4 regions of the Massilia sp. BKSP1R2A-1 genome follow, and region 1 is predicted to be linked to each of the others. Evidence: predicted binding sites of a transcription regulator. Region 1 holds the regulator's gene; each other region holds the start of a gene.
The links. Region 1 encodes sigma-54, which starts transcription at its own class of promoters, with help from an activator protein. Its sites were predicted from a motif close to TGGCANGNAANCTGCTTT; they were not measured.

Region 1 (7,011 bases):
ACCGTCCGCTGGGCGACGTGTCCGAGGTCGATGCGCCGGTGGTGCAGGGCATGACGCCGGGCCGTCCGCGCATGACGGTGGTGGCGAAGCAGGGCCGCATCTTCCATGAAGAACACCGCGTCGACCTGATCGGCAACGTCGACATCCAGCGTCCGGCCACGCCGACCAGCGAAGCGCTGCGCGTGCGCACCCAGGCGCTCACGGTGCTGCCCGACGAAGAGATCATGAAGACCGACAAGCCGATCGAGATGCAGCTCGGCTCCGCCACCGTGACCGGCACCGGCATGGTCGCGAACAACGCGACCCAGAAGCTGCACCTGGCCAGCCGCGGCCAGATCGTCTATCCGCCGCGCGCGCAACGCTGATTTTCAATGCCCGCGCCGCGTTACAACAGGACCAGCAAAACCATGAAAAAAATACTCGCTGCCACTTTCCTCACCCTGGCATCGCTCACCGCCACGGCGGAGCGCGCCGATTCGCTCAAGCAGGCCGTGATCAACTTCGACACGCTCGACGTCGACGAAGTCACCCAGACCCGCATCCTGACCGGCAACGTCGTGCTCACCCGCGGCACCCTGGTGCTCAAGTCGGACCGCGCCCTGGTGAAGGAAACGCCGGAAGGCTATATGAGCGTGACGCTCACCGCCAACAACGGCAAGCTCGCCACCTTCCGCCAGAAGCGCGACGGCGGTCCCGACCTGTGGGTCGAGGGCCAGGCCCAGCGCATCGAATACGACGAGCGCGCCGAGCTGGTGAAGCTGTTCACCACCGCCGAGGTGCGCGAGCTGGAGAACGGCCGCATGACCAATGAGATCAAGGGTCCCTTCATCTCCTACGACAACCGCCGTGAAGTGGCCCAGGTGCGCAACGACCCCAGCGGCAAGAGCACGGTCGGCGGCGGCCGCGGCACCCTGATCATCGCGCCGCGCCGCACGACGCCGGCGGAGGGCGCCAAGCAATGAACGCCGTACTGGAAAAACCCGCCGGCGACAGCTGCAGCACCCTGGTCGTCAAGGGCCTGCAGAAGAGCTACGGCAAGCGCCTGGTGGTGCGCGATGTCTCGCTGCAGGTCGACTGCGGCGAGGTGGTCGGCCTGCTCGGCCCCAACGGCGCCGGCAAGACCACGTCCTTCTACATGATCGTCGGCCTGGTGCCGTCGGATGCCGGCTCGATCGACATCAACGGCACCGACATCACGAGCCTGCCGATCCACCGGCGCGCGGTGCTGGGCCTGTCCTACCTGCCGCAGGAAGCCTCGGTGTTCCGGAAGCTCACGGTAGAAGAGAACATCCGCGCCGTGCTGGAACTGCAGCGCGACGAGAATGGCAAGGCCCTGGGCAAGAACGAGATCAACGAGCGCCTCGACACCCTGCTGGCCGAGCTGCAGATCGAAAAGCTGCGCGAGAACCCGGCGCTGTCGCTGTCGGGCGGCGAGCGCCGCCGCGTGGAGATCGCGCGCGCGCTGGCCACCAACCCGCGCTTCGTGCTGCTCGACGAACCGTTCGCGGGCGTGGACCCGATCGCGGTGATCGAGATCCAGCGCATCGTGCGCTTCCTGAAGGAGCGCAACATCGGCGTGCTGATCACCGACCACAACGTGCGCGAGACGCTCGGCATCTGCGACCGCGCCTACATCATCAACCAGGGCGCCGTGCTGGCTTCCGGCCGTCCCGACGACATCATCGCCGACGAATCCGTGCGACGCGTCTACCTCGGCGAACACTTCAGGATGTAATGAAACAGTCCCTGCAGCTCCGCACCTCGCAGCACCTTGCGCTGACGCCGCAGCTGCAGCAGTCGATCCGCCTGCTGCAGCTGTCCACGCTCGAACTGCACCAGGAGATCGAGCAGATCCTGCACGACAATCCGCTGCTCGAGCGTCTCGACGATCCACTCGACCGCTCGGTGCGCCTGCTGGCCGACGGCGCCATCAACACGGCGCCTGCCAATGGCGAGGCGCCGAGCGCGCAGCCCGCCCAGGAAGAAGGCGGCGCCAAGGCCGAGGGCGAGGGACATGAGGATGGCGAGCAGGGCGAGCGCGGCGACGCCGACAGCGACTGGGGCGGCGAGGGCGGCGGCGCACGCAGCGGCGACGACGAGGACGGACGCCCGCAACTGGAAGCCGACGGCACCACCCTGCGCGAACACCTGGCGGAGCAGATCCGCCTGACCGGCTGCAGCGCGCGCGACCGCGCCCTGGCCGAGCTGGTGATCGACGCCCTGGACGACAACGGCTACCTGGAAGAACCGCTCGACGAGATCCACGCGCGCCTGCCCGAGGAACTCGAGATCGACATGGACGAGCTGCGCTGCGCGCTGGCCCTGATCCAGAGCCTCGACCCGGTCGGCGTGGGCGCGCGCAGCGCGGCCGAATGCCTGGCGCTCCAGATCCGCCGCATGCCGGGCGTGCCGCTCGTCACGCGGCGCCTGGCCCTGAAAATCGTCGAGGGTTACCTGAGCTGGTTCGCCCAGCGCGAATACACCAAGCTGAAGAAGGCGCTCGACTGCGACGACGAAGACCTGCGCGAAGTGCAGGCCGTGGTCCGCCAGTGCAATCCGCATCCCGGCGCGGCCTTCGCCTCGAACGTGTCGGACTACGTGGTGCCGGACGTGATCGTCCGCCGCGCCAAGCACGGCTGGTCGGTTTCGCTGAACCCGGACGTGATGCCGAAGCTGCGCGTGAACTCCCTGTACGCCAACCTGCTCAAGCAGGGAAAAAGCGAAAGCCAGATGGGCGCGCAGTTGCAGGAAGCCAAGTGGCTCATCAAGAATATGCGCCAGCGCTTCGACACGATCCTGCGTGTTGCCGAGGCAATTGTGGAGCGCCAGCGTAACTTTTTCAGTCACGGCGCCGTTGCCATGCGCCCTCTTGTTTTGCGTGAGATAGCTGATACACTAGGCCTACACGAGAGCACAATCTCCCGTGTAACCACGCAGAAATACATGCTGACCCCGCACGGCATGTTTGAGCTGAAGTACTTCTTCGGAAGCCATGTCGCCACCGAAGCGGGGGGAGAAGCCTCCTCGACGGCGATCCGCGCGCTCATCGCGCAATTGACAGGAGCAGAAGACCCTAGGAACCCATTATCCGACAGCAAGATCGCGGAGATGCTCGGGGAACAAGGTATGGTCATTGCGCGCAGGACGGTCGCCAAGTACCGCGAAGCGCTCAAGATTCCGCCCGTCAGCCTCCGCAAATCCCTGTAAAGCACCTGCCCACACTCACCTTGTGGCGCGGGCAGGGCACCTTCCCAAGGAGTGTGTATGAACCTCACAATCAGCGGTCACCATCTCGAAGTCACCCCCGCCATCCGTGAATACGTTCAGAATAAGCTCGAGCGCATCACCCGCCATTTCGACCACGTGATCGATACCCACGTGTTCCTCGCGATCGACAATCTCACCGAAAAAGAAAAAAGGCAGAAAGCCGAAATCAACTTATCGGTATCGGGAAAGAAACTCCACGTCGCCAGCGCCGCACAAGACCTGTACGCCGCGATCGACACGCTGATGGACAGACTGGACAGGCAGGTTTTAAAACACAAATCCATGCTGCAAGACCATAACCACGTCGCGCACAAGCGCATGCCGGATATCGACGAAACCACGGCAGCAGCGTAAACACAGCCGCGCACATTCCGCGGCAACACCGCAAGGGCGTCTAAGGGGACGCCCTTTTTGCATTGTAAAGATAGGAATTTGCTGGCAGCCTTCGGTAGAATGCATCATTTTTCGACCACAGAAGCTGCCATGACCGATTACGTCCTGACCCGCGTCGCCAACCGCACCGGCGTCATCACGCTCGACCGCCCGAAAGCCCTGAACTCGCTGTCGCTCGACATGGTGCGCGCCATCACCGCGATCCTGCTGGAATGGCAGGCCGATGCCGGCATCGACGCCGTCGTCATCACCAGCAGCAGCGAGAAGGCCCTGTGCGCAGGCGGCGACATCCGCTTCTTCCACGACGTCGGCCGTGTGGCGCCGACGGGCGGCAGCGCGCTGCTGGAAGATTTCTTCACCGAGGAATACGCGCTCAATCACCTGATCCACTTCTATCCGAAACCGTATATCGCGGTGATGGACGGCGTGGTAATGGGCGGCGGCATGGGCATCGCCCAGGGCGGGCCAGGCTGCGGCCTGCGCATCGTCACCGACCGCACCAAGATGGCGATGCCGGAAGTGAACATCGGCCTGTTCCCGGACGTGGGCGGCAGCCATTTCCTCTCGCATGCGCCGGGACAGCTGGGGCAGTACCTGGGCCTGACCGGGTTGACGATCGGCGCGGCCGATGCGCTCTACGTGGGACTAGCCGACGTGTTCGTGCCTGGCGAGAAGCTGGGCGAGCTGAATGCGCTGATCGAGACCACGCCGGGGGCGCAGCTGCCGCAGGCGATCCGCACCTATGCGGCGCAGTTCGCGGCCCAGGCGGGCGCCAGCGAGCTGCAGGCGCAGCGCGGCGTGATCGATGCGCACTTCGGCGCGGCCTCGGTGGCGGCCATCATGGCGTCGCTGGCGCGCGACGAGAATCCGTTTGCGCAGAAGGCGCTGAAGGCGATGCGCCAGCGCTCGCCCCTGATGATGTGCGTGACGCGCGAACTCTTGCAGCGTGGTGCGTCGCTCGATGTGGCGGACTGCCTGCGCATGGAGCGTAACCTGGTGCGCCGCAATTTCGAGCACGGCGAGGTGCTGGAGGGCGTGCGGGCGCTGGTGATCGACAAGGACAATCAGCCGAAGTGGAATCCGGTGACGCTGGAGGAGGTAACGCCGGAAATGGTGGCGCGCTTCTTCGAGCCGGTGTGGCCTGAGTACGCTCACCCGCTGCGCCATCTGTAGGGTGAACGGCTTCGCCGTCCGCGCGTTCAACTCATGGCTGAATTGAGGCGGCGCGTCTATTCATGGCTTGGTTGAACGCGCGGTCGGCAGAGCCGACCACCCTACAGATCAATGGCCTGCGTGCTTTGGCTGCTCGCGGTGGCGCACGATCACCCGTTCGGTCGAACTGAAGTAAGCCCCCAAGCGCTCGGCCATGTACACTGACCGATGCTGCCCACCCGTACACCCCACCGCCACCGTCAAATAGCTGCGGTTGTCCGTCTTGAACGAAGGCAGCCACTTGGCGACAAACGCCTTGATATCCCCCAGCATGTCCGCCGCGCTCGGCTGCGCGTCGAGGAAGTCGATCACCGGCTGGTCACGGCCGGTCAGCGGGCGCAGGGCCAGGTCGTAATACGGGTTCGGGATCGCGCGCACGTCGAACACGAAGTCCGCATCCAGCGGCACGCCCACCTTGAAGGCGAAGGATTCGAAGAACAGGGTCAGCGGCGCGTGCTCGACGTCGGCCAGTTCCTTGATCCAGGCGCGCAGCTTGTTGGCCGAGAGTTCGGAGGTGTCGATCACGTGGCCCAGGTTCTCGATCGCCGACAGGCGTTCGCGTTCCTCGGCGATGCATTCGATCAGGGTGCGGCGTGAAGCGGGATTCTCGCCGGGGCGCAGCTCGTGCGACAGCGGGTGGCTGCGGCGGGTCTCCGAGAAGCGCGCCACCAGCGAGTGCGTGCTCGAGGTCAGGAACATGACCTTGACGTTGTGGCCTTCTTCCTTCAGGTGGCGCACGCTGACCGGCAGCTCCACCAGCGATTCGGCGCTGCGCGCATCGACCGCGACGGCGATCTTGTCGGTGCCTTTTTCGTTGACCGCGTAGACCAGGGCCGGCAGCAGGGCCGGCGGGAGGTTGTCGACGCAGTAGTAGCCTGCGTCTTCCAGGACGTTGAGGGCAACCGATTTGCCCGAGCCGGAAATGCCGGTAATGAGGACGATGTGCATGGCGCGATGATACCCCAAATGGGGGTTAGTCACCGCTCATCGCTTGACGTTGCCGCTCCATGAATTCCTGCAGCGTGTCGATGCCGCGCAGCTGCAGGATGGTGTTGCGCACGGCCGCTTCCAGCAGCACCGCGATGTTGCGGCCGGCCGCGACGGGGATCACAACCTTGCGGATCGGCAGGCCCAGCACGTCCTCGGTCGGGAAGTGGAAGGGCAGGCGTTCGACCTCTTCGTCGAGGGCGCCGCGCTTGACCAGGTGGACGATCAGCTTGAGGCGCATCTTGCGGCGCACCGCGGTCTCGCCAAAAATCGCCTTGATGTCCAGGAGGCCCAGGCCGCGCACTTCCAGCAGGTTCTGCAGCAGCGGCGGGCAACGGCCCTCGATCATGTTCGGGGCGATGCGCGAGAATTCGACGGCGTCGTCGGCCACCAGGCCGTGCGAGCGCGAGATCAGTTCCAGGCCCAGCTCGCTTTTACCGAGGCCCGAGTCGCCGGTGATCAGCACGCCCACGCCCAGCACGTCCATGAAGACGCCGTGCATGATGACGCGCTGCGCCAGCTTCTTGGAGAGATACACGCGCAGGAAGTCGATCACCTGCGCCGCCGGCAGCGGGGTCGAGAACAGGGGAATGTTCTGCTCGTCGCAAATGGCGAGGATGTCGGGCGGGGTTTCCAGGCCCTGGGCGATGATCAGCGCCGGCGGGCCGCCGCCGACCAGCTCGCCGATCACGTGGGAACGCGAGCTCGATTTCAGGCGGTGGTAGTAATTCAGTTCCTGGTGCCCGAAGACCTGGATGCGGCCCGGGTGGATCAGGTTCAGGTGGCCGACCTGGTCGGCGGCCGAGGCGGCATCGCCCGCGATCTGGCGTTCGCCGCCGGGGAAACCCGCGAACCAGCCGAGTTGCAGGCTGTCACGGTTGTCGTCGTACAGCCGTTGGATCGTCAGCGGGGTTTGCAGCATGGGCATAGTGATATGAGCTCGGCAGATTGCCGTGAGGACAGCTCAGTATAGCTCAGCCCAAGGCCTGGAGGCTGGGTTGCCAGTTGATGATGCGCTCGTAGACGGATTTCGGGTCCGGGTCGGTCGCCAGGGCCGTGCGCACCGCTTCGTCCGAGAACAGCTCGGCGATCTCCGACAGGATCTCGAGGTGCTGCTGGGTGACGTGGTCCGGGATCAGGAGGAAGAACAGC
Region 2 (7,011 bases), on a different contig from region 1:
GCCCAATCTCGACCGTCCCTCAGGAACAGCAACACGTCAGCGCGCTCATCGAGCTGATGAAACAGGAACAGACGCTGCTGGTCGCAGCGGACGCCGACGGGCTGGCGGAACTCACTCCACGCAAGAATTCCCTGCTGCAGGAACTGGCCGCGCTGTCGAACCAGCGCCACGCCGCCCTGCTGGCGGCCGGCTGCGAAGGATCGGAAGCGGGCATGGAACCGTGGCTGGCGGTCGGCGGCAATACCGAGGCCCGTTCCCAATGGGAAGTTCTGCTCGAACTGGCCCGCCAGGCCAAGGAACTCAACCGCGTCAACGGCATGCTGATCAACAAGCAGCTGGCGCACAACCAGGGCGTGCTCAACGCCCTGCGCATGCCGGCCGGCCTTGAGGCCGGCGGCGTGTATGGATCCAGCGGGCAGACGCTCGGCAGCGGTCCCTCGAAACGCTACGTCATCGGCTAGGAAACGGCTTCACGCCTGGTCATCGGCCTGGCCACCCAGACGCTTTCCACCTGAACCGGCTTCGGCGGCCGGGCGCGCATGGGCGCCGACGCTGCCGACCAGCCGCCCGCTCTCCTTTTCCCCGACGGCCCACCAGCCGGCGCCATGGATGAGCCACAGACCTGCGTGCGAACAGAAGATGCGCCATGCGGCCTGGCGGTCGGCCGGACCGATGTGGGCCGAGCTGACGGGGTCGGCGCAGTGCGCCGCGAATGCGTCGAAGTCCTCCCGCCGGTATTCGCGAAGGTTGAGCCGTTCCGTGCGAAGGAGTGGCACGGAGGCGATGAACGCGTTAGTCATGTGCTGTGCCCGTCGAGTTGTTTGTAATAAAAAGTCGTGCCACACAATTCCCCGTTCGGCAGCAGCGCATAGCCCGGGACCACGCCGACGCGCTGCCAGCCCAGGCGCTCGTAGAGCCGCTCGGCCGCCGCGCTCGCCGTGTCGAGCACCAGCACCCATCGTTCCTGTTCGCGCGCGGCCTGTTCCAGCGCCAGCATCAGCTGCTGCCCCACGCCGCGATTGCGCGCGCGGCGGTGCACCAGCAGCTTGGCGACGTCGGCGCGGTGCGGCTGGTTGTCGGGTAGGCCGGTGATCAATTGCACGGTGCCGATCACGCCCTCCTCGTCCTCGGCCACCAGCAGGGTGCGCCCGCCCTGCGCGACGCCGTCCGCCACCTTGTCCCAGAAATCCAGGGCGGTACTGCGCGCCATCGGCAGCATGAAGCTGACCGAGGCGCCGCCTTCGACGCAGTCGAGCAGCACGTCGGCCAGTTGCTCCTTCAGCGCGGCCGCTTTCCCGGCGTCGAGCCGGCGCACGGTGATGTCGGTGTTCATGCGTCCTCCTTGCGCGATGCCTTGTGGGGCTGGGTGACGAGGGCGACGAGATAGCGCACCGGCCTGTCGCCAGGATTGTGGAAGCTGACCGGCTGGTGCAGCTTCATGGCGAGGCAGTCGCCGGCGCCGAGCTGCCAGGGCGTGTCGCCCAGCGTCAGCGCGAGCTGGCCCTCGATGATCCAGATCTGCTGGTACACGTCGGTGTTGCGGGCCGCCGTTTCATAGGCGATGCGCTGGCCGGCGGGAAAGCTCACCTCGACCATCTGGATCGGCGACCAGGTCAAGGGCGACAGATTGCGGCGCACATAGCCGGACACCGGGTCGGTCCACACCGGCTGGGAGTCGCACCGCGAGACGGGCGATGGCGCGTCCGTCGGCTTGTCGAACAGCGAGGCCAGCGTGACGCCGAGGGCGGCGCTGAGCCGGTCCAGCACGGTGGCAGTGGCGCTGCTTTCGCCGCGTTCGATCGAGGAAATGTTGGAGCGGCTGACGCCGCTGCGTTCGGCCAGGGCCGCCAGGGTCAGGCCCTGGGCCTCGCGCAATTCGCGGAGGCGGCTGGCGATGAGCTGGTTGATGTCCATGCAATCCAGTATATAGGAAAACAAATTCCTGTATACCGGATTTATGGGCAGCTTGCCTCGGCGTCGCCCGGTTCGCAGAGGGGTGCGGCCTGCTTGCCTTCTTCCTGTTCCGCGCGGCTGTAGGATGCGCAGAGGAGCAGCGCGACGAAGGCGGCGGCGAACAGCCTGTGCATGGACTTCATGGTGGATCCTTGTGTTCTCGACAGGGGCCGAGTGTAAGGCGCCATTCCTCTTCAGGAGAGCCCCATGCGTGGTGTAATCGTCCTGCCCTACAATATGTGCATACCGGTCCCGAGGAGCCAGCCATGCTTAAAGGAAGTTGCCTCTGCGCTGAGGTCGCCTACACCGTTGCCGGTCCGGTCGAGAGCGCCAGCCACTGCTTCTGCACCATGTGCCAGAAACAGCATGGGGCCGGCGCCGGCACCTACGCCAACGTCGCCCGCGCGGACTTGCACATCGAGCGCGGCGAGGACAACATCACCGAGTTCGCGTCCTCGGAACAGGGGCGGCGCGCCTTCTGCCGGCGCTGCGGCTCGACCCTGTTCTGGCGCAGCGAGGAAACGCCGGACCGCATCGCCGTGACCCTCGGCACCCTGGACACCCCCTTCACCGATCCGGTCCGGATCGAACTGCATACCGATACGCGGCCATCCTGGCTGCCACACTGCCCCGCCGCCTGAGCTATCGCGCCACATTCACAATCGGCCAGACCAAAATTTCTTAATGGTCCGACCAAATCACATGCATTCGTGCTAAGCTTTCAGCACCACTGCCGAGTCCGGCAGCTGGGCTGAAAGCTGCTTCTCCCCACGACAAGCAAGTCCACACGCCGGATGCCGGGCCAGCGATGGCCCCAGCCCGGCGCGCCGGCACTCGCCTGTTCCATCACTCGCTTGAACAGGACCAAGAAATGAAAACTACAATCATATTGGAGACACTGGTATTGGCGGCGGCACTCACGGCAAGCCAGGCAGGCGCCGCGCCGATTTCCCTGCAAGGCAGCACCATCACCGGCACCTACAACGGTTCGCCCGCGGGCATGCTGGGCCTGGACCACGGCTTCGCCGCAGAGCCGGGCAGCAACACCACGGCCATCGATCCCAGCGACCTGGGCGGCGTCGAATTCCTCACCGGCGACTATCTGTTCGGCTTCGATTTCAGCACCACCGGCCAGCTGACCGTGATGCTCAACGAGCTGGCCGTGGCGTCCGGCGACTACCGCCTGGTCTTCGATTTCGGACCGACCCTCGGCCAGAAGATCGGCAGCTTCACCCTGCTGGACACGAGCGGCATCGGCGCCCTGCCTGCCCTGTCGGTGTTGAACGACCACGCCATCGCCCTCGACCTCTCCAACGTCACCTGGAACGGCGCGTACGGCACCTTCTCCGCGCAGATCGGCACGGCGCAGGTGCCCGAGCCGGGCGGCATCGCCCTGCTCCTTGCCGGCACGACCGGGCTGGCCCTCGCGCGCCGCCGCAAGGCGCGCGCACAAGCCTGACACCCCTTCCATCCTGTTCCAGGAGACTCCCATGAAACATGCACGTTTCAAGGCATCGCTATGCGCCGCCTTCCTGCTCGCGGGCCTGTGCGGCGGTTCCGCGCTGGCGGCGACCGACCCGGCGCGGCAAAGCGCCCCGCTCGACGGCTGGGCCGGCCAGGCCGGCGGCACGGTCGGCGGCTCGACCGCCGCCGGCAACCACATCTACACCGTCACCAAGCGTTCGGAACTGCTCGCCGCGCTGGCCAATGGCGGCGACAACCCGAAGATCATCAAGCTGGTCGGCACCATCGACATGAGCGAAGGCCAGCCCTACGCCTCCACGGCCGACCAGGCCGCGCGCGGCGCCATCCGCCTGAAGAGCAATACGACGCTGATCGGCGCCGACGCGAACGCCGGCATCGTCAACGGCACCGTGCTGGTGACGAACGTGTCCCAGGTCATCATCCGCAACCTCAAGATCGTCAATCCCTGCGACGTCGAACCGGTATGGGACCCGACGGACGGCTCCACCGGCAACTGGAACTCGGCCTATGACGCCATCGGCGTCTCCAGCTCCCACCACGTCTGGGTCGACCACGTGACCTTCACCGACGTGCCGATGACCGACAACTTCCTGCCGGTCGAGAACGGCCACAAGAAGCAGTGCCACGACGGTTCGCTCGACATCACCAATGCATCGGACTACGTGACGGTGTCGTACAACGTCTTCGGCCAGCACGACAAGACCTCGCTGGTCGGCGGAAGCGACTCGGCCACGGCCGACGAAGGCAAGCTGCGCGTCACCTTCAGCAACAACGTCTACCGCGACGTGGTCCAGCGCGCCCCGCGCGTACGCTTCGGCCAGGTGCACCTGTTTAACAACTACTACGTCGGCAGCAAGTCGGCCTCCCCGTACGCGCACAGCTACAGCGTCGGCGCGGGCAAGAACGCCAGGATCCTCTCGAACAACAATGTGTTCGAGATCGCCGGCGCCCAGGGCTGCGACAGGGTCGTCAGCAATATGAGCAGCGCGAACCCGGGCTACTTCAAGGACAGCGGCTCCCTGCTGAACGGCGCGGCCCTTGGCGCCTGCTCCGTGTCGAATGCGGTAGGCTGGACCGTGCCCTACGCCTTCACGCCGCGCCCGGCGGCGCTGGTGAAAGCCAATGCCCTGGCCCAGTCCGGCGTCGGCAAGATCGCCACGACGATCAGCGGCACCGGCAAGGTCACGTTTGATGAGAATCCCACCCTCGCCTGCCCCGCCACCGGCCTGTACTTCTGCGACGACTTCCAGGACGGCACGAGCGGCAAGTGGAACCTGCTGCCCGTCGGCGGACCGAACGGCCGCTTCAGCGTGATTGCGGAAAGCGCGGGCGGCACCAACAAGGTGCTCCAGTACGCGGCCGCGAGCACGGGCGGCGTGCTGGCCCTGGTCAAGCCGGAGGCCTTCGGCGGCGTGCCCTCGGCCGACTACTACGTCGAGGCGCGCATCCGCCCGATGACCAACGGCACCACCGGCAACAAGCTGCTCTACCTCGTCACCCGCTACGTCGATCCCGCCAACTGGTACGGCGCCGGCCTGAACGTCCAGAACAGCACCACCAGCACCCAGGTGGAAATCGCGAAAATGCTGAACAACTCGCTGAGCCGACCGCGCCAGGTGCGCACGCCGATTGCGATGGATGCGCAGTTCTATACGGTGCGCTTCGAGATGATCGGCAGCACGCTGACGGTCTACCTCGACGGCAGGAATATGGGCTCGGTGACGGATGCGGCATTCGCCGCGCGCGGGCTGATCGGCCTGTACACGGCCAACAAATCCTTCATGATCGACGACGTGCGCGTGGGCGACCCGCGCCAGAAGCCGGTGCAGCTGAACGTCGACCCGGCCAACCTCACCTGGTCCGCTGAAGTCGGCGACGCACCCTACCAGGTATCGGTGACGGCGATCGCCAGCGACAACCAGCCGGACAGCTTCAGCGTCGAGTCGAGCAACCCGGCCGTCGTCGCCGTGAGCACCAGCGGCAATACCGTGCTGCTGCGCGCGGTCGGCGCGGGCCACGCCAACGTCGTGTTCCGCAGCGGTTCCGAACCCTCGCTCACCCGCGCGATCGCCGCCACCATCGCGCCGCAGTTCGTGCAGCCGACCCAGGTGTATGCGATGGAGGGCGCCAGCTTCCCGGCGCCGCTGGAGGCCAGCGTGCACGTCGACACCACCTTGACACTGGTCTTCGACAAGCCGCCGACCCTCGGGACCAGCGGCAGCATCCGCATCTTCCGCAAGGCGGACGATGCCCTCGTCGACGTGATCCGCCTGAGCGGCGAAACCGATACGCTGGGCTATGAGGGACAGCTGCTCGTCCGCAAGGTCAACACGACGCCGATCAGGATCGTCGGCAACACGGTGACGATCAAGCCGCACAGTAACAAGCTGGCCTACGGCACCGAGTACTATGTGGCGATCGCCGACGGCGTCTTCACCAACACCAGCCTGGGCGGCACGCCTTTCGTGGGCCTGGGCCGCGCCGCCGGCTGGACGTTCGCTACGCGCGACAGTCTCCCGCTTGGCAACAGCGTGACCGTGGACGACGACGGCGACGCCGACTTCCGCACCGTGCAGGGCGCCCTGAACTATGCGATGGGGCGCTTCTCGAAGCTGGATCCCGTTACGATCACGGTCAGGAACGGCAGCTACGAAGAGCTGCTGTACCTGAACGGCAAGGACAATGTGACGATCAAGGGCGAAAGCCGTGCGGGCGTGATGATCTCGGCCCTGAATCACGAGACCATGAACCCGGGCACGGGCAGCAGCCAGTCGAGCACGGCATCCGGCACGCCTTCCGGCGGCCGTTCGGTGATGCTGGTGGAGGCCTCCGACATGCTGGTGCTCGACACCCTCAGCCTGAAGAACAGCACCATCCGCTCGAGCAGCATCTCGGGCCAGGCCGAGACCCTCTACTTCAACAGCGAAGGCCGCCTGATCGCGAAGAACGCCAGCTTCCACAGCGAGCAGGACACCCTCAACCTGAAGGGCTGGTCCTGGTTCTACCGCACGCTCGTGGAAGGCAACGTCGACTTCATCTGGGGCAGCAGCCGCGCCGCCCTGTTCGAGGAAAGCGAAATCCGCTCGGTGGGCGACAGCGCCAACGCGAGCAGCGGCGGCTACGTGCTGCAGGCACGGGTGCCCACCGCCGGCGACATCGGCTACGTCTTCCTCAACAGCATGCTCACCCACGGCCCCGGCCCGGGCCCGCTGCGCGGCGACGTGCCGACTGGCGCCACCTACCTGGCGCGCAGCCCCGGCGGCACCGCCACCTGGGACAACATCGCCTTCATCCACTGCAAGATGGACACGCACATCGCGCCGGTCGGCTGGGCCGGCCTGGGCGTAAACGGCCAGCCGGCGCCGAACCCGACGGTCGCCCGTGCGGACGCTGGGTGGCGCGAGTACGGCAGCCTGGACATGGCGGGCAATCCGCTCAATCTCGGCGCGCGGGTCGGCGGCTTCATCCTGAGCGAGAGCGACGTGGCAAGCCGCTTCGCTTCGCGCGAGAAGGTGTTCGCGGCCTACGGCAACGGCGCGGGCTGGAATCCGCAGCCGTGATGTGAGCGGGACG
Region 3 (7,011 bases), on a different contig from region 1:
CCTGCCTGTGGGGCCCGGCCCACGGCGGCGCCAACGAAGCCGCACTGACCATGCTGAAGGAAATTGGCAGCGTCGAGAACATCCCGGCCTTCATCGAGAAGGTCAAGGACAAGAACTCGGGCGTGAAGCTGATGGGCTTCGGTCACCGCGTCTACAAGAACTTCGACCCGCGCGCCAAGCTGATGCGCGAAACCTGCCACGAAGTGCTGAACGAACTGGGCCTGCAGGACGACCCGCTGTTCAAGCTCGCGATGGAACTGGAAAAGATCGCCCTGAACGACGAATACTTCGTGTCGCGCAAGCTGTACCCGAACGTCGACTTCTACTCGGGCATCGTGCAGTCGGCCCTGGGCATCCCGGTCTCGCTGTTCACCGGTATCTTCGCGATGGCCCGTACCATCGGCTGGATCGCCCAGTGGAACGAAATGATCGCCGATCCGGAACAGAAGATCGGCCGCCCGCGCCAGCTGTTCGTCGGCTCGCCGGTGCGCGACGTGCCGGGTATCGACAAGCGCTGATCACTTCGCGATGTCATCAGGAGCGGGCTTCGGCCCGCTTTTTTTTCGCCTATTGGATTTGTGGCAATTTTGACGCATTGTTCATCATTTCCTTGCTGAGCTGAACGACCGTTCGGTAGACTGCTTGTCTTTACAAGTGTGTCGTTCGCAAAGGAAAAGAATGAAGACTCTCCGCTCCCGCCTGACCCTCCCGACCCGCCACAGCCTGATGTGCATGGCCGTCGCCAGCGCCTTTCCCTTCAATGCGGCCCTGGCCCAAGACGCCGTCCCGGCCCCGCAAGATGCCCCGGCCGAGAAGGCGCAGGGGCAGGGCGGCCAGCGCCTCGATGTGGTCATCGTGACGGCGCAGCGGCGTGCGGAGAACATCAAGGACGTGCCGATGTCCATCACCACGGTCAGCGGCGACAAGCTCGACACGCTCACCGCCGGCGGCCAGGACATCCGCTTCCTGTCCGGCCGCTCCCCAAGCCTGAACATCGAATCCGACTACGGCCGTTCCTTCCCGCGCTTCTATATCCGCGGGCAGGGCAATACCGACTTCGACCTGAACGCCTCGCAGCCGGTCGGCCTGGTGGTCGACGACATCGTCCAGGAAAGCCCCATGCTCAAGGGCTTCCCGGTGTTCGACGTCGAGCAGGTCGAGGTGCTGCGCGGCCCGCAGGGCACGCTGTTCGGCCGTAACTCGCCTGCCGGCGTCATCAAGTTCGATTCCGTGCGTCCGGTGTTCCGCACCGAGGGCTATCTCAGCGCCGGTTTCGGCAAGGATGGCGTGAAGAACGCCGAAGGCGCATTCAACCTGCCGCTGGGCCAGACGGTCGCGGCGCGCCTGTCGCTGCAGTCGCAGAACCGCGACGACCGCGTCCACAACCCGCGCCCGACCGGCACCCGCGACTTCGAGGGCTACCACGACAACGCCGGCCGCCTGCAAGTGCTGTTCAAGCCGAGCAAGGAATTCAGCGCGCTGTTCAACTTCCACGCCCGCGACCTCGACAACAACGCGACCCTGTTCCGCGCCAACATCATCAAGCAGGGGACCAACGAACTGGTCGACGGCTTCGACTACGGCAGCTATCCGACCGACGGCGTCAACAAGCAGACCCTGCGCACCAAGGGCGGCAGCGCGCGCCTGCGCTGGGACCTGCCGAGCGTGACCCTGCACTCGATCACGGGCTATGAAACCGCCGACTTCTACAGCCGCGCCGACGTCGACGGCGGCTACGGCGCCGTGTATGCGCAGCCGATGGGGCCGGGCTACATCCCCTTCGTGGTGGAGACGGCCGACCTGCTGCCGGCGCACCGCCAGTTCACCCAGGAGTTCCGGGCCGAGTCCAACGCATCCGGCCCGCTGCAGTGGATCGGCGGCCTGTTCTACTTCAACGAAGACATCCGCATCGACAGCATCAGCTTCGATTCCCTGGCCCCGGGCAATCCGCAGAACCCGTTCTATGCGACCCAGGACCAGTCGACCAAGTCGTGGGCGGCCTTCGGCTCGGTGAACTACACCGTGTCGGACAAGCTGAAAGTGCGCGCCGGCCTGCGCTACACCAACGACAAGAAGGACTTCTCGGCGCGCCGCGTCGAGGCCACCACGGCCGGTCCCTTCATCATCAACAACGAGTCGAACAACGTCAGCTGGGATCTGAGCGGCACCTATGCGCTGGACCAGGACACCAACCTGTTCGCGCGCATCGCCACCGGCTATCGCGCGCCCAGCATGCAGGGCCGCCTGAACGGCCTGGCCGACCGTCCGTCCTTCGCCGACGCCGAGGAAGTGCTGTCCTGGGAGGCCGGCTTCAAGAAGGAGCTGTTCGACCGCCGCGCGCGCGTGTCGGCCAGCGTGTTCCAGTACCGCGTCAAGGACAAGCAGCTCACCGCCGGCAGCGGCGTGATCAACATGAACCAGCTGATCAACGCCGACAAGGTCACCGGCCAGGGCGTCGAGCTGGACTTCCAGGCGGTGCTGTCCGATTCGCTGCGCATGACCTTCGGCGGCAGCTACAACGACACCGAGATCAAGGACGGCTCGCTGTTCGTCCAGCAGTGCGGCAACTTCGCCAACACCGGCGGGCGCGCCGGCTGCACGGTGACCAACCCGGTCGGCCCCTTCCCGGGCACCGTCCGCATCGACGGCAATCCGCTGCCGCGCGCGCCGCGCTGGCAGGCCAACCTGACGCTGCGCTACAGCGTCCCGCTCGGCAATGGCGACTTCTACGCGGACACCGACTGGGCCTACCGCAGCACCTACGACATGTTCCTGTACGAAGCCAGGGAGTACAAGGCCAAGTCGCTGCTGGAAGGCGGTGCGCGCACCGGCTACAAGTGGGGCGACGGCAAGTACGAACTGGCCGCCTACGTGCGCAACATCACCGACGAAGTCCAGGTCCAGGCCGCGATCGACTTCGACAACCTGACCGGCATCGTGACCGAGCCGCGCACCTATGGCGTGCAGTTCCGCATGAACTTCTAGGCACTTCAGAACCTTGGTGTCAGGTCTGACATCTAGACACGGTCTCAGCCATAGTCCGCTGCTACTGTCGAGGTCGTGTCCGAATGTCAGACCTGACACCCAGAAGCTCGATTGCCCGTACCATCGGCTGGATCGCCCAGTGGAACGAAATGATCGCCGATCCGGAACAGAAGATCGGCCGCCCGCGCCAGCTGTTCGTCGGCTCGCCGGTACGCGACGTGCCGGGGATCGACAAGCGTTAATCCTCAACGCGGCGTCGTCAGGAAAGCGGGATTCGGCCCGCTTTTTTTCGCCCATTGGGTTTTGTGGCAATTTCGACGCATTGTTCACCATTTCCTTGCTGAGCTGAACGACCCTTCGGTGGGCGCGTGTCGAGAATATTTACATTAGTTTCATAACCAACAATGATGATTCCATAAGTCATTGATTTGTAAAAGTAAATATTGCTGGCATGCATCGTGCTTTAACATGGAGACACAAAACTAAAGGGTTTCCAATGAAAAAGCTGATCTCGTCCATCTTCGCCTCGCTCATCCTCGCTGCCAGTGTGCAAGCACATGCAGGCCTCGTCGCCCATGAGGCAGTAAGCGGCCTCGCGACCTTCAAAGACACTTCGACCAATCTGGTATGGCTCCAACTGCCTGTGTTATTCGGCAAGAGCTACGCGGACCAGCTGGCCATCGCCAATGCTGCCGGTTTCCAGGTTGCGGACCTGACCGCCGTGCAAACCCTGGCCAACGGCTCGGCCAACCTGAACACCCAGTCCTGGGGCGAGATCGCAGCCGTGATGGGCCGATCCGGCGAGCGTGAACTGATCTGGGGCAACTATGATGCGTCGGGGCAGGATCCAAGCACGGTTGGATGGTTTTACGCTTACAACAATAACGGCTGGTACCACTACGAGCAAACCGATGCTGGCGCCTTTTCCGACCTCGGTCTCTGGGCTTACCAGGTCGACGCGGCAGATGTCCCGGAACCGGCGTCCGCCGCGCTGATCGGACTTGGCCTGCTCGGATTCGCCATGTCGCGCCGTAAGCCCACAGCCAAGTAAGGTAGTGCCGGGGACGATCCCGTCGACAAGCGGACTTCGGTCCGCTTGTTTCGTTTTCTCGTCCGCGTGAACGGCGTTTGATTACCCGGCTTCGGGTACATTAGCGTGTTTCCGACAGTATTGAAGAGCACGCAATGTCATACCCCTACCTGAGCGACGTGGTACGCGCACTCACCGGCCTCGACCTCCCGCTGCCGTTCGCCACCTTCGGCCTCCTGGTCGCCTGCGCCATGTTTGCCGCCGCATCCTGCCTCACCGCCGAGCTGCGCCGACTCTACGAAGCTGGCGCGCTGCTGCCGGGGCGACGCCTCGTTAACGGCAAGCCGATCGTCAAGCCGCCGCACGAACTCGTTTCCAACCTCACCATGCTGGTCATGTTCACCGGCATCGTCGGCGCGCGGCTCTTCCACATCCTGGAGAACACCCAGCAGTTCGCGCTCGATCCCTGGTCGATGATCTTCAGCCGCTCGGGCCTCAGCGTCTTCGGCGGCCTGATCGTCGGGACCCTGGCGGGGCTGGTCTACGTGCGCCGCTGGCAGCTGCCGGTGCGCCCGATGCTGGACGCGGTGGCGCCGGCGATGATGCTGGGGTATGCGATCGGCCGTCTCGGCTGCCAAATATCCGGTGACGGGGACTGGGGCATCGCGGCGAACATGGCCTTGAAGCCCGACTGGCTGCCGACCTGGTTCTGGGCCCAGACCTACGAGAACAACATCTACGGCGAGGTCATCGCCGCGCCCGGCGTCTATCCCACGCCGGTCTACGAATCGGCGATGGCCCTGGCCTGCTTTGCGCTGCTGTGGGCGCTTCGCAGGCATCCCTTCCGCACGGGCTGGCTGTTCTCGCTCTACCTGCTGCTGGCGGGCGTGGAGCGCCTGCTGATCGAGCAGATCCGGGTGAACCCGCCGTACAGCTTCGCGGGCATGCACGCGACCCAGGCCGAGCTGATCGCCGCCGCCATGATCGTCGCGGGGATCGTCGGACTCGTGCTGCTCGGACGGCGCAATGCGGCGCCTGCCGGCGCGCAGGCGCCCCAAACCTAGAGGAGGGCATATGATCAAGCAAGTCGGCACGACCGTCATCCAGCCCGTGCACAAGGCCAGCTGCCATTGCGGCGCGGTGGAACTGGCATTGAGCCTGCCGAACGGCATCGTCGATCCGCGCCGCTGCGACTGCTCGATCTGCCGCCGCAAGGGGGCGATCGTCGCCTCGGTGCCCCTGTCCGGCATCCGGATCGTGAAGGGCGAGGACGTCCTGACGCTCTACCAGTTCAATACCATGACGGCCAAGCATTACTTCTGTTCCGTGTGCGGCATCTACACCCACCACCAGCGCCGTTCGAATCCGCAGGAATACGGCTACAACGTCGGCTGTCTCGAAGACGTCAATCCTTTCGATCTGGGCGAGGTTGCGACCAACGATGGCGTGAACCACCCGGCGGACCGGAAGCAGGCCTGATCCGGTAGCGCCCTCAGCGGTTCCAGTTGCACTTGCCGCGCACGATCGCCGTGGCCCAGAAGGGCAGGGCGAAGATGCCGCCGACGCCGATGTTCCACCCCTTGTACACGGTACTGGCCGGCTGGTGTTTCAGGGCATTCGGGCCCATGCAGTGGGGCCGCTCGGCATCAGAGAACTGGCGGGCAAATTCCTTGTAGGGACCGCCGCTGAGCGCGGCGCCGCTCCCCGACAGCGGCTGGCCCGGCATCTCGGCCAGCACCTCCCGTACGGCTTTTCCGATCGCTTCATCGCTCGGGCGCGCGTCCGGCTTCGGCTGCGGCTGCGGCGTCGGCGGGCCGGGAAGGGCGAAGGGATCCTTCCCCACATCGGTGGACACATCCTGCATGTCCGCATACACCACGAGCAGCGGTGCGCTTGCGGTGGCGAGTGCGGTGAGAAACCGGGTTTTCATCGTGATCGATCGGAATGGCGACCGCCAGACTGTAGCCGGGCAGTTCTTAATCCTGTATTAACGGACGTAAAGTCATGTGAGGTGGATAAAGCGCGCCGCTGGATTGCGCTGTGGAATTGATGAGCAAGGCTCATAAGCCCTTGCATTTTTAGCACTGAATGGCGGCGGCTCCAGCCCCTACAATCGACGGGATGTGCCCTTGGAACGCACGCTTTCAGTGCAAATGCCGCGAGACGCCTGAGGCAAGCGAACCGCACGCCTCGAAAACGCGAAAAGCGTTATGTTCCTGACTTCGGTTTCGCATGCGCGTTTTCGTCAAATCCGCCGAAAACTGCCCTGCGCGGCGAACCTCCGTATCCACGGTCCACCCATCACTCGCCCAGAAAGGAAACACGATGCCCGACTTCGATCCAAACCGGCGGCAGCTGCTGAAGGCGTCGACCGTCGCCGTCGGCGGCGTCGCGGTCGCCTCCCAGCTCGCGCCCAGCGCCCAGGCCGCGCCCGCCGCCCAGCCGGCAACGAACACCACGCCCACCACCATGAGCATCCGTCTGAAAGTCAACGGCATCGAACACCAGCTGATGGTCGACCCGCGCACCAGCCTGCTGGACGCGCTGCGCGATCGCCTGCACCTGACGGGCAGCAAGAAGGGCTGCGACCAGGGCCAGTGCGGCGCCTGCACCGTCCTGATCGACGGAAGAAGGACAACCTCCTGTCTTACTCTGGCCGTGATGCAGGAAGGCCACGAGATCACCACCATCGAGGGCCTCGGCACCCCGACCAACCTGCATCCGCTGCAGCGCGCCTTCATCAAGCACGACGGCTTCCAGTGCGGCTTCTGCACGCCGGGCCAGATCTGTTCGGCCGTGGGCATGCTGGAAGAGATCCGCGCCGGCGCGCCCAGCCATGTGACGGCCGACCTCGGCGCGAACGTCGTGGCCAGCCCGATGGAATTCCGCGAGCGCATGAGCGGCAATATCTGTCGATGCGGCGCCTACTCGAACATCCAGGAAGCCATCGCGGAAGTGGCGGGGGTGAAGCCATGAAGGCCTTTACCTACGAGCGC
Region 4 (7,011 bases), on a different contig from region 1:
CGACCGAGGCGAAGGCCGGACCCTGTTCGAGGGCGATCGCCAGCAGGATGGGGCCGGCGACGATGGGAAAGGCCGACAGCCAGCCCGCGATGGCGGGACCCCAGCGGCGGCCGGCCAGGGTGACGAGGGCGATCAGGGAAGGGACGAGCAGGAGCTTGAGGAGAAAAAGCATGCGTGGTGAATGGGGGGGCTGAAAAGAAAAACGCCCGCTTTTGCAAGCGGGCGTTTCGGACAATGGCTTGATGCGCTCAGAGCACGTCGCTGGCGTGGTCCGCCAGGCGCGAGCGTTCGCCGCGCGCCAGGGTGACGTGGCCGCTGTGGCCCCAGCCCTTGAAGCGGTCGACCACATAGGTCAGGCCGCTCGAGCCTTCGGTGAGGTAGGGCGTGTCGATCTGGGCGATGTTACCGAGGCACAGGATCTTGGTGCCGGGACCGGCGCGCGTGACCAGGGTCTTCATCTGCTTCGGCGTCAGGTTTTGCGCTTCGTCGATGATGAGGAATTTGTTCACGAAGGTACGGCCACGCATGAAGTTCAGCGACTTGATCTTGATGCGCGAGCGGATCAGGTCCTGGGTCGCGGCGCGGCCCCAGTCGCCGCCGTCGCTGTCGGACTTCATCAGCACCTCGAGGTTGTCGTCGAAAGCGCCCATCCACGGCGACATCTTCTCTTCCTCGGTACCCGGCAGGAAGCCGATGTCCTCGCCTACCGGCACGGTGACGCGGGTGACGATGATCTCGTTGTACTGCTTGGTCTCCAGCACCTGCGCCAGGCCCGCGGCCAGGGCCAGCAGGGTTTTACCGGTACCGGCCTGGCCGAGCAGGGTGACGAAGTCGCACTCCGGATTCATGAGCAGGTTCAGGGCGAAGTTCTGCTCGCGGTTGCGCGCCGTGATGCCCCAGACATTGTTCTTGTTGTGGCTATAGTCGCGCAGGGTCTGGAAGACGGCGGTCTTGCCGTTGATCTGTTTCACTTGGCCATAGAAGGGCGCCTCGCCATTCTGCGGCTCCATGAACACGAACTGGTTCACCAGCAGGGTCGGAATCACGGGGCCGGTCACGCGGTAGAAGGTGGCCGAGTTGCCGTTCTTGTTTTCCTGCCAGGACTCCATGTCCTTGCCATGCTTGTTCCAGAAATCGTCCGGCAGCTGGACGATGCCCGAGTACAGCAGGTCGGTGTCTTCCAGCACGTGGTCGTTGAAATAGTCCTCGGCCGGCAGTCCCAGGGCGCGCGCCTTGATGCGCATATTGATGTCTTTCGACACCAGCACGATCGCGCGGCCGGCCATCCGGTCTTCGAGCGCACGCACCACGCCGAGGATCTGGTTGTCGGCCTTGCCCTCCGGCAGACCTTCCGGCAAAGGCGCGGAATCCAGGTTGGTCTGGAAGTAGAGGCGGCCCCGGGCATCCTTGTTGCCGAGCTTGGCCAGCGGGATGCCGGCTTCGATGGCATCGTCATCGACATTCGCGATCAGGGCGTCCAGGGTGCGCGCCACCTGGCGCGCATTGCGCGCGACTTCGGACATGCCCTTCTTGTGGTTGTCGAGTTCTTCCAGCGTCATCATCGGCAGGTAGACGTCATGTTCCTCGAAGCGGAACAGCGAGGTCGGGTCGTGCATCAGCACGTTCGTGTCGAGCACGAAGACCTTGGTGGTGCCGGATTTGTCGGCCTTGCGGCTGGTGGACGATTTGACGGTGACTTCGACCGGCTTGTGCTTGGCCGGATGCGGCAGGTCGGCGTCGGTTTCCCGGGTACGGACAACCGGTAGGCGCGCGGTGGCGCCGTCCTTCGACTTGCGGGCGGGCGCCTTGGCCAGCGGCGCTTCGCCAGCGGGGGCTGGGGCGCTCGGCGTGGCATTGGTGTCGACCGGCGCGGCGCCGGTGACGCCGGCAGCGACGGACGGTTCGTTGGCGGCGGCCTTGCCCTTGCGCGCCTTGCCCGCTTTCGGCGATGGCACGGCCTGGCCGCTGATCAGGTCTTCGAGGTCGGCGTCGGTCTTGGCGGACGCCGGGCGCACGGGCGACTTGCCCGGTTCAGCCTTCGGGTAATCTTTTGCCAGCAGCATGGTGGCCGGCTTCGTGGGCATTTTTGGCAGTGGCATCTTGGTTCTCTATCTAAAAAAGGCTTGGTCGAGCGCGCGGGCGCGGCAGGGCAGCGCCGCTGCGCGGGAACGATGCAACTAGGAAGGCTTGGTGGAATGCAGGCTGCAAGCCGGAGGATGCCGGTCCGGCTGGAGCCAGGTTGGATTGGTGCGGATGTGATTGAAACGTGTGACTCAAAATAGGCGGCAGGTATCCAGCAAGTTAATCACCGGAGCCATCCATTTTTCAGGGCTGGCTCTTCAGAAATTCCAGCACTTCGGCCACGTGGTCGTTGACTTTCACGCCACGCCATTCTTTCACCAATCGGCCTTGAGCGTCAATGATAAACGTACTGCGCTCTACACCGCGCACTTGTTTGCCATACATATTTTTCATCTTCATGACGGCGAACTGATTGCACACTTTTTCCTCCGGATCGGAGATCAGCTCGAAGGGCAGGCCGAGCTTGCCCTTGAAGTTCTCGTGCGAGCGCAGGGAGTCGCGGCTGATGCCGTAGATTTCGGCCCCCAGGGCCTGGATCTGCGGATACGCTTCGCGGAAGGCGATGCTCTCCGTGGTGCAGCCCGGCGTGTTGTCCTTGGGGTAGAAGTACAGCACGGTGTACTTCGCCGGACGGCCGGCAAGTTCAAAGGTCTGCTCGCCCGTCATGGGCGCGGAAAAATTCTCGACGGGTGCGGCGGTAAGGCTTTCGGCCACGGGGCTCTCCTGGCGTGTCATGGCGGCATTGGCTGCCGGGTTCCTGGTGGGGCAGGACGAATACCAGAATGATAATCGGCGCTGTGCTCCCTCGCTAGTCCTGTATGGACGGCTCAGGGAGGCAAGGTGAGGCAATGTTTCAATTTTTCAAGATGTCGAATTGAAATTTATTTGTTTGATCGTGATGACTGTCGAAATCTTTTACATTGAGGAAAACGCCAGCGCATAAGCATTTGTTTCAAATGAACATTTTATTTTGGCATGAAAGTTGCTTTAATGGATGTATAGTTTCCAATCAAACATCGAAGGATCTTCATGCGCACTTTCCGCACCATCGCTCTCGCCGCCAGCCTCGCCCTGTCCGTCATTCCGGCCATGGCCGAACCGATCGGCATCTACGAGCAGACTACCGGCAAGGGCCCGCTGGGCCAGCAGTGGGTCGGCGGCTGGGCCGAGGGCTGGAACATCACCGAATGGTTCAGCGATGTGACCATCGACCGCAACACCCTGTCCTATCGCTACATCGCGGGCGGAAGCTGGATCGGCACGCCGACCCAGACCTATGTGTTCGGCACCAGGGCCGTCAAGGCCGGCGCGCTGACGCTGAACATCGACCTGAGTTCCAACCGCCAATGGGATGGCTCGTCGACCGGCATGTACATCTGGCAGGGCGAGCCCGCCAACACGACGCTGCTGGCAGGCGCTACCGGCGACGCGCTGTTGTCGACATCCTTCACCCTCAACCTGGGCCTGGGCGAAGCCTGGGGTTTCATGGCCGTCAGCGGCAGCATCGGCGATGACCTGGCATACACCGGCCCGGTCTACGGTTCCTTCGTGGTGACGGACCCGTCGGCAAGCGGCGACGTGCCCGAACCGGCCTCGCTGGCGCTGCTGGGCCTGGGCATGCTCGGTTTCCTCGCCGCGCGCCGCAAGGCCTGATTCCTCCTCATCGCTTCATCCTGCGGCCCGTCAGCTACGGGCCAGCAGCACCACGCCCAGCATGATCACCCCGATCGCCAGCATGCGCTGGGGCGAAATCACTTCACCGAGAAACAGCCAGGCGCCGATCGCGCCGATCACGTAGCCCAGCGAGAGCATGGGGTAGGCGACCGTCACGTCGGTACGCGACAGGCCCATGATCCAGACCACCAGCGAAATGACGTAGCAGAGCATGCCGGCCATGATCGGCCACTGCGTGGCGACCTTCAGTCCCGTCGCGAACCAGTTCTCGCGGGTCAGGTGGATGGCGCCGCCGAGGGCATTGGTGCCGGCCTTGAGGAGGAGCTGGGCGGCGGCGTTCAGGATGACGCCCGTGATGATGAAGATGAAGGCGGAAGAATTCATGTTCTTGTTATGGTGGTTGCAAGCGCCCGCCGCGTCGTGGCGAACGGCGCGTCGAGGCGGAGCTTGGCGAACTCAGGCGCCAGCGGATGCTTCGATGATCAGGGCCAGGGTGACCTTGCGGCCTTCGCCCATCAGCACATTGTAGGTGCGGCAGGCGGCCTGGCTGTCCATGCTTTCCACGCCGACGTGGAGGGCGGACAGGCTGGCGACCAGCTTGGGGTGCACGAAGCGCTGGCGCGCGCCGGTGCCGAGCACGACCACATCGGGCCGGTCCTGGGCGATCTGCTCGAAATGGGCAGCCGTCAGGTCTTCGAAGCGCGTCACAGGCCAGGGCCGCGGCGGCACTTCCGGCAGCACCGTCAGGCTGAAATTGAAGCGCTGGGCGTTGATCTCGACCCCGCTGGCGTCGTAGCCGGTGACGGTCTGGTACTTCTCGTTGTTGTCGGAATGGAGCTTCATCGTATGGTCGATCCGGGGTTACTTTAGTCGAAACATTGTACCCGGAGAGGCGAGGTTGCTTAAATCGGGCGCTTTCGGCAGAATGGTATTTTTCGCACTGCAACAAAGCGCCACCGAGCTGGAGAGACATGCGACCGATCCTGAAATCGAACAAGCTGGATGATGTTTGCTACGAAATTCGTGGCCCGGCGCTGGAAAAGGCCCGTCAGATGGAGGACGACGGCCAGAAGATCATCAAGCTCAATATCGGCAACCTGGCCGTGTTCGGCTTCGATCCGCCGGACGAGATCGTCCATGACATGATCCGCAATATGCATGGCGCCGCCGGCTATACGGATTCGAAGGGCATGTTCGCGCCGCGCAAGGCCGTCATGCACTACACCCAGGGCAAGAACATTGCCGGCGTGGGCATCGACGACATCTACCTGGGCAATGGCGCGTCGGAACTGATCGTCATGGCGATGCAGGGCCTGCTGAATAACGGCGACGAGGTGCTGGTGCCGGCGCCCGACTATCCCCTGTGGACCGCGGCGGTCAGCCTGGCGGGCGGCAACCCGGTGCACTACGTCTGCGACGAGGGGGCCGGCTGGCTGCCCGACATCGAGGACATGCGCAAGAAGATCACGCCGAACACGCGCGCGATCGTCGTCATCAATCCGAACAACCCGACCGGCGCCCTGTACCACCGCGAGGTGCTGCTCGAGATCGTCGAGCTGGCGCGCCAGCACGGCCTGATCATCTACGCCGACGAAATCTACGACAAGACCCTGTACGACGGCGAGGAACACGTCTCGATCGCCTCGCTGGCCGACGACGTGCTGTTCCTGACCCTGAACGGCCTGTCCAAGAACTACCGCTCCTGCGGCTACCGCGCCGGCTGGATGGTGGTCTCGGGCGAGAAGCGCCATGCGAAAGGCTATATCGAAGGCCTGAACATGCTGGCCTCGATGCGCCTGTGCGCCAACGCCCCGGGCCAGTACGCGATCCAGACCGCCCTCGGCGGCTACCAGTCCATCGCCGACCTGGTCGGCCCCGGCGGACGCCTCCTGAAACAGCGCGACCTCGCGCACAAGCTGCTCACCGATATTCCGGGCGTGTCCTGCGTCAAGCCAAAAGCGGCGCTCTACATGTTCCCCCGCCTCGATCCGAAGATGTACCCGATCACGGACGACCAGCAGTTCATCTGCGAACTGCTGTCCGAGGAAAAAGTGCTGCTGGTGCAAGGCACCGGCTTCAACTGGATTGCCCCGGATCACTTCCGGCTGGTGTTCCTTCCCAATTCCGACGACCTGCTAGACGCTTGCGGTCGTATCGCGCGTTTCCTCGACGGCTACCGACGACGCCACGCGCGCTGACATCACGTATACACGGACACATCACATGAATCCCATCAAAGTAGGCCTCCTGGGCGTCGGCACCGTCGGCGCCGGCACCTTTAACGTTCTTCAACGCAACCAGGAGGAGATCCGCCGCCGCGCCGGCCGCGGTATCGAGATTACGATGGTGGCGGCGCGCAACCTCGACAAGGCGCGCGCGGTCGTCGGCGCGGGCGTCGAGGTCGTGGGCGACCCGTTCGCTGTGGTGAACAATCCGGACATCGACATCGTCGTCGAACTGATCGGCGGCTACGATCTGCCCCGTGAACTGGTGCTCAAGGCCATTGCCAACGGCAAGCACGTCGTGACCGCCAACAAGGCCCTGTTGGCCCTGCACGGCAACGAAATCTTCGCCGCGGCCCAGGAAAAGGGCGTGACGGTAGCGTTCGAGGCGGCCGTGGCCGGCGGGGTGCCGATCATCAAGGCGCTGCGCGAGGGCCTGACCGCCAACCGCATCGAGTCGGTGGCCGGCATCATCAACGGCACCACCAACTTCATCCTCTCGGAAATGCGCGAGAAGGGCCTGGACTTCGCCACCGTGCTGAAGCAGGCCCAGGAACTCGGCTACGCCGAAGCCGACCCGACCTTCGACATCGAGGGCGTGGATGCGGCACACAAGCTCACCATCATGTCGGCGATCGCCTTCGGCATCCCGGTGCAGTTCGACAAGGCGTATATCGAGGGCATCAGCCAGCTGCAGGCGCGCGACATCCGCTACGCCGAGCAGCTCGGCTACCGCATCAAGCTGCTGGGCATCACGCGCCGCACCCGGACGGAGTCTGGCGAAGGCATCGAGCTGCGCGTGCATCCGACCCTGATTCCTTCGTCGCGCCTGATCGCCAACGTGGAAGGCGCGATGAACGCGGTGCTGGTGCAGGCCGACGCCGTCGGCGCTTCGCTCTACTACGGCAAGGGCGCGGGTTCCGAACCGACCGCCTCGGCGGTCATCGCCGACCTGGTCGACGTGACCCGCCTGGCCACCGTCGACCCCTACTGCCGCGTGCCGCACCTGGCCTTCCAGCCGAACCAGATGACC

Region 2: ACQ7JA_RS21095 (PEP-CTERM sorting domain-containing protein) is a predicted target of sigma-54. The motif match lies at 2,701-2,718, and genes of this name have one in related genera.
Region 3: ACQ7JA_RS24360 (PEP-CTERM sorting domain-containing protein) is a predicted target of sigma-54. The motif match lies at 3,433-3,450, and genes of this name have one in related genera.
Region 4: ACQ7JA_RS14725 (PEP-CTERM sorting domain-containing protein) is a predicted target of sigma-54. The motif match lies at 3,054-3,071, and genes of this name have one in related genera.

The regions. Positions count from the first base shown of each region.
Region 1 is NZ_JBOBRE010000011.1:84,760-91,770, reverse strand. Features, by position in the region: gene lptC (LPS export ABC transporter periplasmic protein LptC) at 1-365, shown strand, start outside; gene lptA (lipopolysaccharide transport periplasmic protein LptA) at 408-962, shown strand; gene lptB (LPS export ABC transporter ATP-binding protein) at 959-1,735, shown strand; gene ACQ7JA_RS17310 (RNA polymerase factor sigma-54) at 1,735-3,207, shown strand; gene hpf (ribosome hibernation-promoting factor, HPF/YfiA family) at 3,265-3,621, shown strand; gene ACQ7JA_RS17300 (enoyl-CoA hydratase/isomerase family protein) at 3,751-4,833, shown strand; gene rapZ (RNase adapter RapZ) at 4,942-5,820, opposite strand; gene hprK (HPr(Ser) kinase/phosphatase) at 5,846-6,781, opposite strand; gene ACQ7JA_RS17285 (PTS sugar transporter subunit IIA) at 6,834-7,011, opposite strand, start outside.
Region 2 is NZ_JBOBRE010000016.1:29,731-36,741, forward strand. Features, by position in the region: gene ACQ7JA_RS21065 (flagella synthesis protein FlgN) at 1-461, shown strand, start outside; gene ACQ7JA_RS21070 (GNAT family N-acetyltransferase) at 471-800, opposite strand; gene ACQ7JA_RS21075 (GNAT family N-acetyltransferase) at 797-1,333, opposite strand; gene ACQ7JA_RS21080 (helix-turn-helix domain-containing protein) at 1,330-1,914, opposite strand; gene ACQ7JA_RS21085 (hypothetical protein) at 1,956-2,096, opposite strand; gene ACQ7JA_RS21090 (GFA family protein) at 2,220-2,594, shown strand; gene ACQ7JA_RS21095 (PEP-CTERM sorting domain-containing protein) at 2,825-3,412, shown strand; gene ACQ7JA_RS21100 (pectinesterase family protein) at 3,444-6,998, shown strand.
Region 3 is NZ_JBOBRE010000023.1:18,832-25,842, reverse strand. Features, by position in the region: gene gltA (citrate synthase) at 1-518, shown strand, start outside; gene ACQ7JA_RS24370 (TonB-dependent receptor) at 679-2,985, shown strand; partial or broken gene gltA (citrate (Si)-synthase) at 3,093-3,227, shown strand; gene ACQ7JA_RS24360 (PEP-CTERM sorting domain-containing protein) at 3,482-4,036, shown strand; gene ACQ7JA_RS24355 (prolipoprotein diacylglyceryl transferase) at 4,171-5,079, shown strand; gene ACQ7JA_RS24350 (GFA family protein) at 5,090-5,494, shown strand; gene ACQ7JA_RS24345 (hypothetical protein) at 5,508-5,945, opposite strand; gene paoA (aldehyde dehydrogenase iron-sulfur subunit PaoA) at 6,341-6,991, shown strand; gene ACQ7JA_RS24335 (FAD binding domain-containing protein) at 6,988-7,011, shown strand, end outside.
Region 4 is NZ_JBOBRE010000008.1:273,694-280,704, forward strand. Features, by position in the region: gene ACQ7JA_RS14710 (hypothetical protein) at 1-172, opposite strand, end outside; gene ACQ7JA_RS14715 (PhoH family protein) at 249-2,099, opposite strand; gene ACQ7JA_RS14720 (peroxiredoxin) at 2,326-2,817, opposite strand; gene ACQ7JA_RS14725 (PEP-CTERM sorting domain-containing protein) at 3,112-3,735, shown strand; gene ACQ7JA_RS14730 (EamA family transporter) at 3,766-4,140, opposite strand; gene ACQ7JA_RS14735 (Mth938-like domain-containing protein) at 4,213-4,599, opposite strand; gene ACQ7JA_RS14740 (pyridoxal phosphate-dependent aminotransferase) at 4,728-5,954, shown strand; gene ACQ7JA_RS14745 (homoserine dehydrogenase) at 5,980-7,011, shown strand, end outside.